2 linked regions of the Flavivirga eckloniae genome follow. The protein of the gene in region 1 interacts with the protein of each later gene in a pairwise test. Links are inferred from orthologs where the notes say so. Each region holds a gene or a part of one and is shown on either strand. Other genes may lie near its edges. The genes, in order: C1H87_RS11630 and mrdA.

Region 1 (3,331 bases):
ATGTATTTGCCGAAGCCATATAAATCTTATTAAAAAATCGTCCAGATTGGTAATCGGTGATTTGTTAGACTTAATCTTAAAAAAGGAAAATAACAACGGTATCTCATCAAACTAAGGTTTTTCCTTAGTAGTTTTTATTGAAAAAATGTAAAATATCTTAAGTCCAATATTTTACCTTACAAAAAAGATGTATTTGCCTCACACATTTGAAGGCGAATCCTTAGCTGTTTTATCAGTCTACGCTTTAATTTTACAGTTAAATAAATTCTAGATTTATTTTTCTATGAAACAGCCCCTTTCACCATTTCATATATAATTTTTATTTCGTCGTTCTTGAGCATAAATGCTCAAGAACTTCCTGAGATTGTTAATAGCAAGTTTTCTGATTAGTGTCTGGCTGAGTATTTCAACTACTCTCTCATGTGGTAGGCGGGTACTCAGCAAAAACTAAAGTTAAAACCTATTTTAATGCCCTAGGTTTTAACTTTAGTTTACCACAAGTTGTTATACTTAAGTAATAGCATTAGATTGGACGCCCATAAAAACAGGCTTATCGAACCTGCGTATATAGTTAAAATCCGCTTAAATCTTCTGGAAGATCATTATCGTCATCATCGTCCATAATTTTATTTGAATCCTTGGAACAATCCACGTTTATAGATAAGTTTTTTGGCTCTTCAAACGCATCTTTAGAAACATTTAATGTTTTATCTGCATAACAACTTTTCATGTATAGTCCCCAAATTGGTAATGCCATAGAGGCACCTTGTCCATAAGTTATTGACCTAAAATGAGCAGCTCTATCTTCCGCCCCTACCCATACTCCGGTAACTAAATTAGGCACCATCCCCATAAACCAACCGTCACTTTGGTTTTGGGTTGTTCCTGTTTTTCCAGCTATAGGGTTTGTAAAACCATATGGGTAGCCCGTAATTATTTCTTTATATTCTGCTCTATTGGCTTTATAGTTATGTCTTAACCTTGTTCCTGAACCACCTTGCGTAACACCCTCCATAAGCTTTAAAGCAACATAAGCTGTTTCTTCGTTTAAAACGTCTCGTGTTTCTGGTTTGAATTGATACAAAATGGTTCCATTTTTGTCCTCTATACTAGTTACCATTACAGGTTTTGTATACACTCCTTTGTTAACAAATGCTGAATAAGCACCTACCATTTCATAGACACTTATCTCTGGTACCCCTAAAGCTATAGAAGGCACTGCTGGTATTTCAGATTTAATCCCTAAGTTTTTTGCTAAATCTGCAACAGGTTGCGGCCCAACTTTATCAATCAATCTCGCCGTTATGGTATTTACTGAGTTTGCCAATGCATTCTTTAAAGTTCGGGTACCACCATAATCATCTTCTCCACCTGAGTTTTTAGGACACCATTCTTCCGGATTGCCATACTTATCTTTTTCTATACAAAAAGGGGTGTCCGGAAATTTATCGCAAGGCGAATAGTGTAACTGATCTATTGCTGCCGTATAAACAAAAGGTTTAAATGTTGAACCAACTTGACGTTTCCCCTGTTTTACCATATCATACTGGAAATGTCTATAATTCATACCACCAACCCACGCTTTTACATGACCCGTTAAAGGATCCATAGACATCATCCCTGGTTTTAAAAACGACTTGTAATAGCGCATAGAGTCGATAGGCTTCATAATAGTATCTACTTCTGAAGGTTTGCCTTCTTCCCATTTAAAAACAGTCATTTGTGTTGGCTCATAAAACGATTTTTCAATCTCAGCATCAGACTTTCCAGCTTCTTTTAGTATTCTCCAACGCTCTCCTTGTCTCATTGAACGCTTCATTAAATCGTCTATTTCCTTACGTGATAGCTCTAAAAACGGTGCTGTTGGATTACGCTTTGGTGTGTTTTGGTTAAAAAACTCTGCCTGTAATCTAGGCATATGTTGTTGTACTGCTGCTTCTGCATATCGCTGCATACGCGAATCAATGGTGGTGTAAATCTTTAAACCATCATTATATAAACTGTATTTTGTTCCGTCTGGTTTTGGGTTTTTCTTAATCCAATCCTTCATAAAACCATCCAAGTAACCTCTAAAATAAGTTGCTATACCATCACGATGAGATTGTGGTGTATATCGTATATCTAACTCTGTTTTTTGTAGTGAATCTTTAACAGTTTCATCAATATAATCATAGTACTCCAACTGATGTAAAACAACATTACGTCTATTTTTTACTCCTACTGGGTTTCTTCTTGGATTATATAATGATGAGTTTTTAAACATCCCTACCAACATGGCAGATTCCTTCATATCTAATTCATTGGGCTCTTTATCAAAATAAATTGCTGCTGCACTACGAATACCATCTGCATTATTACCAAAATCATAAATATTAAAATATTGGGCTATAATTTCTTCTTTGGTATACTGGCGCTCTAAACGAATGGCTATGATCCACTCTCGGAGTTTTTGAGAAAGCTTTTCTATAATATTCGCTTTTTCTCTTTTATGAAATAATTGTTTTGCAAGTTGCTGAGATATGGTACTAGCACCACCTTTAGATCCTAAAAAAAATGCTGCCCTTAAAGTTCCACGAGCATCAATTCCTGCATGATCATGAAAACGGGCATCTTCCGTAGCAACTAAAGCATCTATTAAATCTGGTGATAACTCATCGTAACCTACAGGTGTTCTATTATCATTTAAATAAAACTTACCTAACGTTTCTCCATCAGACGAAATAATTTCGGTTGCTAAGTGCGTTTTGGGATTTTCTAATACGGTATGGTCTGGCATTTCACCAAAAGCACCCCAAGAAGCCAATAAAAAAAGAAGAATTATAAAAAATATTCCTCCTGAAAATAAAATCCAAAACCAACGAATGTATTTTGAAAAATCTTGAGTTGCTGCTGCTTGCTTTTTTTTCGCCATTTAACTTTAAAATATTTATTTGGGTACAATTCTAAGAAAATTTAAGAATTATTAGAAGTTAATTTTTATTTGTTTAACGGTTTTTCAATTCTAAAACCAACATCTGTAATCCCTTCAAGTTCTATAACGCCATTAACTTTTCCGTTTTCTCGCATGGCGTGCTGTATATTCACTGTGTAGTCTCCCGCTTCTTTAAAAACAACTCGTTCTTTATACCAAAGCTTATTTTCTTTAACACTTGTAAGACCCGTGCCTAAAAGTTTTCCGCTAGGGTCTGCCATTCTATACTCTAACGTATCTTTAATGGTTTTTCCATGTGGAAAATTCATCTCAACAATTAAAAACAAGTTATTGTATTTATAACTATTTGTGTTTCTTAAGTTAACAAACAAATTGTAGGCATTTATAGAATCTGGAGGT
Region 2 (3,340 bases), 720 kb from region 1 along the record:
TTAAAAACTACAAGCTTGATGCTGCCGAAAACTATTATGAGATCAATGTGCAACTTTTTAACGACATGACCAATCTGGAGCATGTGTATATTATAGAAAACATTAACAAACCTGAGGTTACTAATTTGCTAAATGAATAATATACTTTCCATTAATAGCATCCGTTTTGTAGTATTAATATTAATACAGGTTTTAATGCTCAATAACATTAACTTCTTTGGCTATATAAACCCTTATCCATACATTTTATTTATCATTCTATTTCCAGTAAAGAGCAATCGTGCATTAATTATTTTATCCGGATTCCTATTGGGTTTAATAATCGATATGTTTTTAGACTCCGGAGGTATTCATGCGGCAGCCTGTGTGTTTATAGCTTATGTAAGACCGGTTGTATTAAAATTTTCTTTTGGAACAATGTACGAACACCACAATATAAAATTTAGTGTTGTAGAATTTGGTTCTAAAATCACTTATATAACACTACTGGTTATATTGCATCACATCATATTATTCTCTTTGGAAATATTTAGCCTGCCAAGAATAATTTTCGTGCTTCAAAAAACGTTATTCTCAAGTATATTTACTATATTATTGTGTATGACAATAACTATTATTTTTAGTCGACAACCTAAATGAGACAGTTTTTACTATTCTTTTCAATAATATTTGTTGGTTTTTTATTTTTATCAAGACTCTTTTACCTTCAAATATATACTTCAAACGAACATGATTTGTTTGAAGACAATGCTATTAGAAAAGTATACGATTATCCGAAAAGAGGTTTTATTTACGACAGAAATGGCGAACTTTTGGTAGCCAACCAACCATCTTACGATGTCATGGTAATTCCTCGCGAAGTAGAACCATTAGATACGCTCGAATTTTGTTCGCTATTAAAAATTGATAAAGAGCAATTTATAAAAACATATAATAGAGCAAGACGCTATTCTCCCAGATTACCGTCTGTTTTTCTATCCCAATTATCAAAAGAAGATTATGCTGCTTTGCAAGAAAAAATGCGGAAGTTTGAAGGTTTTTATATCCAGAAAAGATCACTAAGACATTACCAAAGAAGTATCGGAGCTAATGTTTTGGGAGATATTGGAGAGGTAAATACCAGCGATATAAAAAAAGACCCCTATTACAAAATGGGTGATTTAAAAGGTAAACAGGGTATTGAGGCTTCTTATGAAAAAATTCTTCGAGGTGTGAAGGGCATTAAGTTTATTCAAAAAGACAGGTTTAATAGAAATATTGGTCCATACAAAGAAGGTGAGTTCGACACCATTCCAGAACAAGGAAAAGACATTACTATTACCATTGATGCTAAACTACAGGAATATGGCGAACTCCTTATGCAAAATAAACGTGGTGGCGTTATAGCTATCGAACCATCTTCGGGAGAAATACTGGCCATGGTGGCCGCCCCAACCTACGATCCTAATCTTCTAGTAGGAAGAGAACGCTCAAAAAATTTCATCAAGCTTAGAGATTCCATATCAAATCCATTATTTAACAGAAGTATACAAGGTGTTTACGAGCCTGGCTCTCCTTTTAAATTAATGAACGCCTTGATTGGTTTACAGGAAGGCGTTATAATACCCAACGAAACTGTTACTTGTTATGCAGGATATAAATATGGTAATCGTTTTATGAAATGCCATTGCTACATTGGCAGGCGCAATAATCTAATTACAGGAATACAGGAGTCTTGCAACGCCTATTTTTCGACTGTTTACAGAAAAATTTTAGATAAAAGCGGTAGTGCTTCAACAGGTATTGATACTTGGAGCAAGCATGCCAAAAGTTTCGGACTGGGCAATTTTTTAAACAACGATTTATTTGTTGGACAAAAAGGTAGAATTCCAGATAGAGCTTATTACAAACGCGTATATCCAAAAACGTTTTATTCTACATATACCATATCTAACGCTATCGGACAAGGTGAAGTTGCCACTACCCCCATTCAATTAGCCAATATGATTGCTGCTATTGCCAATAGAGGTCATTATTATACACCACATATAATTAAATCTATTGAAGATAAAACTTTACCTGAAAAATTCACAAAACCTAAATATACAAGTATTGACAAGGAGCATTTTGAACCTGTTATAGAAGGTATGCTACAGGTTTACAAAAAAGGAACAGCTGCCTCGTTACAAGTAAAAGACATAGAGATTTGTGGAAAAACAGGAACTGTTCAAAACTATGCTATTATAGATAGTGTAAAAACCGACCTAACAGATCATTCCATTTTTGTTGCTTTCGCACCAAAAGATGACCCAAAAATAGCTATTGCCGTTTTTGTTGAAAACGGATATTGGGGAAGTCGTTTTGCAGGTAAAGTAGCCAGTTTACTTATAGAAAAACACATAAAAGGACATATTACCAGAAAAGATTTAGAAGAATGGCTTTTAAAGCATAGTTTAGAAGACGAATATGCGAAGCCCTATTCTGGAGAGCCCTTTAAAATAAACGCGCAAACTAAATTGCAATTTGTTGAAGAACCGGAATATAAACGACTTAAACAGCAATTAATAAAATTACAAAACCCATAAGTTAATGGTTAGGGATACTAACAAAAATTATAAATTCGATTGGATAACTATTATCCTTTTTTTCTTGCTGGTCGGTTTTGGTTGGTTAAACATATTATCTGCTTCTTATACTAGTGGTGAAATAGACTACTTTACTTTTTCTCAACCCTATGGCAAGCAATCTGTATTTATATTACTTACTTTTTTTATCATTATTGTCATTCTAGGCATTGAAGCTAAATTTTATGAACGCTTTTCCAGTATTATTTATATCTTTTCCATGCTCTCCCTAATAGGGCTTTTTATTTTTGGCAAAAATGTTAACGGTGCTACATCGTGGTATGCTATTGGAAGCATGACCTTACAACCCAGTGAATTCGCAAAAGCAGCCACCGCTCTTGCTGTAGCAAAACAGCTGAGTGATTTAAACATGAACATTAATAGTATAAAGGATCAAATTCAAACCCTTATAATAATAATTATCCCAGCTCTTTTAGTAATATTACAAAACGACACCGGAAGTACGATTGTTTACGGCGCCTTCTTCTTTGTGTTGTACAGGGAAGGATTACCAAAGTATTACCTATCTATAGGTTTATCAGTAATTGTACTATCTGTTTTGGCTTTAAAATTCGGCCCTTTAATCACCTCGTTAATTGCTGTTGTTAGTCTTTCTGGTTTTTATTATTTCAACAGAAAAAAGTTTAAATTCTTTCAACTCCTTTTTGTTTTACTACTTTCCATAGGGTTGTCTTATGCTGTTAAAGCTTCTTATGACCATATTTTAAAACCACACC

What was found.
Region 2: the proteins of C1H87_RS11630 (region 1) and mrdA interact in binary tests that used the Escherichia coli proteins (3 or more experiments, as listed by UniProt). The link is inferred for Flavivirga eckloniae from one-to-one orthologs.

The regions. Positions count from the first base shown.
Region 1 is NZ_CP025791.1:2,824,255-2,827,585, forward strand. What follows is about bases 242-3,231. They hold C1H87_RS11630 (transglycosylase domain-containing protein), read right to left. Parts: upstream 2,912-3,231; coding sequence 572-2,911; downstream 242-571. Other genes in these bases: C1H87_RS11635 (gliding motility lipoprotein GldH), read right to left, coding at 2,977-3,231. In the rest of the region: more of C1H87_RS11635, read right to left, coding at 3,232-3,331. UniProt on the Escherichia coli protein: Cell wall formation. Synthesis of cross-linked peptidoglycan from the lipid intermediates.
Region 2 is NZ_CP025791.1:2,102,699-2,106,038, forward strand. Bases 101-3,099 are described here. They hold mrdA (penicillin-binding protein 2), read left to right. Parts: upstream 101-635; coding sequence 636-2,564; downstream 2,565-3,099. Other genes in these bases: mreC (rod shape-determining protein MreC), read left to right, coding at 101-140; mreD (rod shape-determining protein MreD), read left to right, coding at 133-639; rodA (rod shape-determining protein RodA), read left to right, coding at 2,569-3,099. Also shown: more of mreC, read left to right, coding at 1-100; more of rodA, read left to right, coding at 3,100-3,340. UniProt on the Escherichia coli protein: Catalyzes cross-linking of the peptidoglycan cell wall. Responsible for the determination of the rod shape of the cell. Is probably required for lateral peptidoglycan synthesis and maintenance of the correct diameter during lateral and centripetal growth.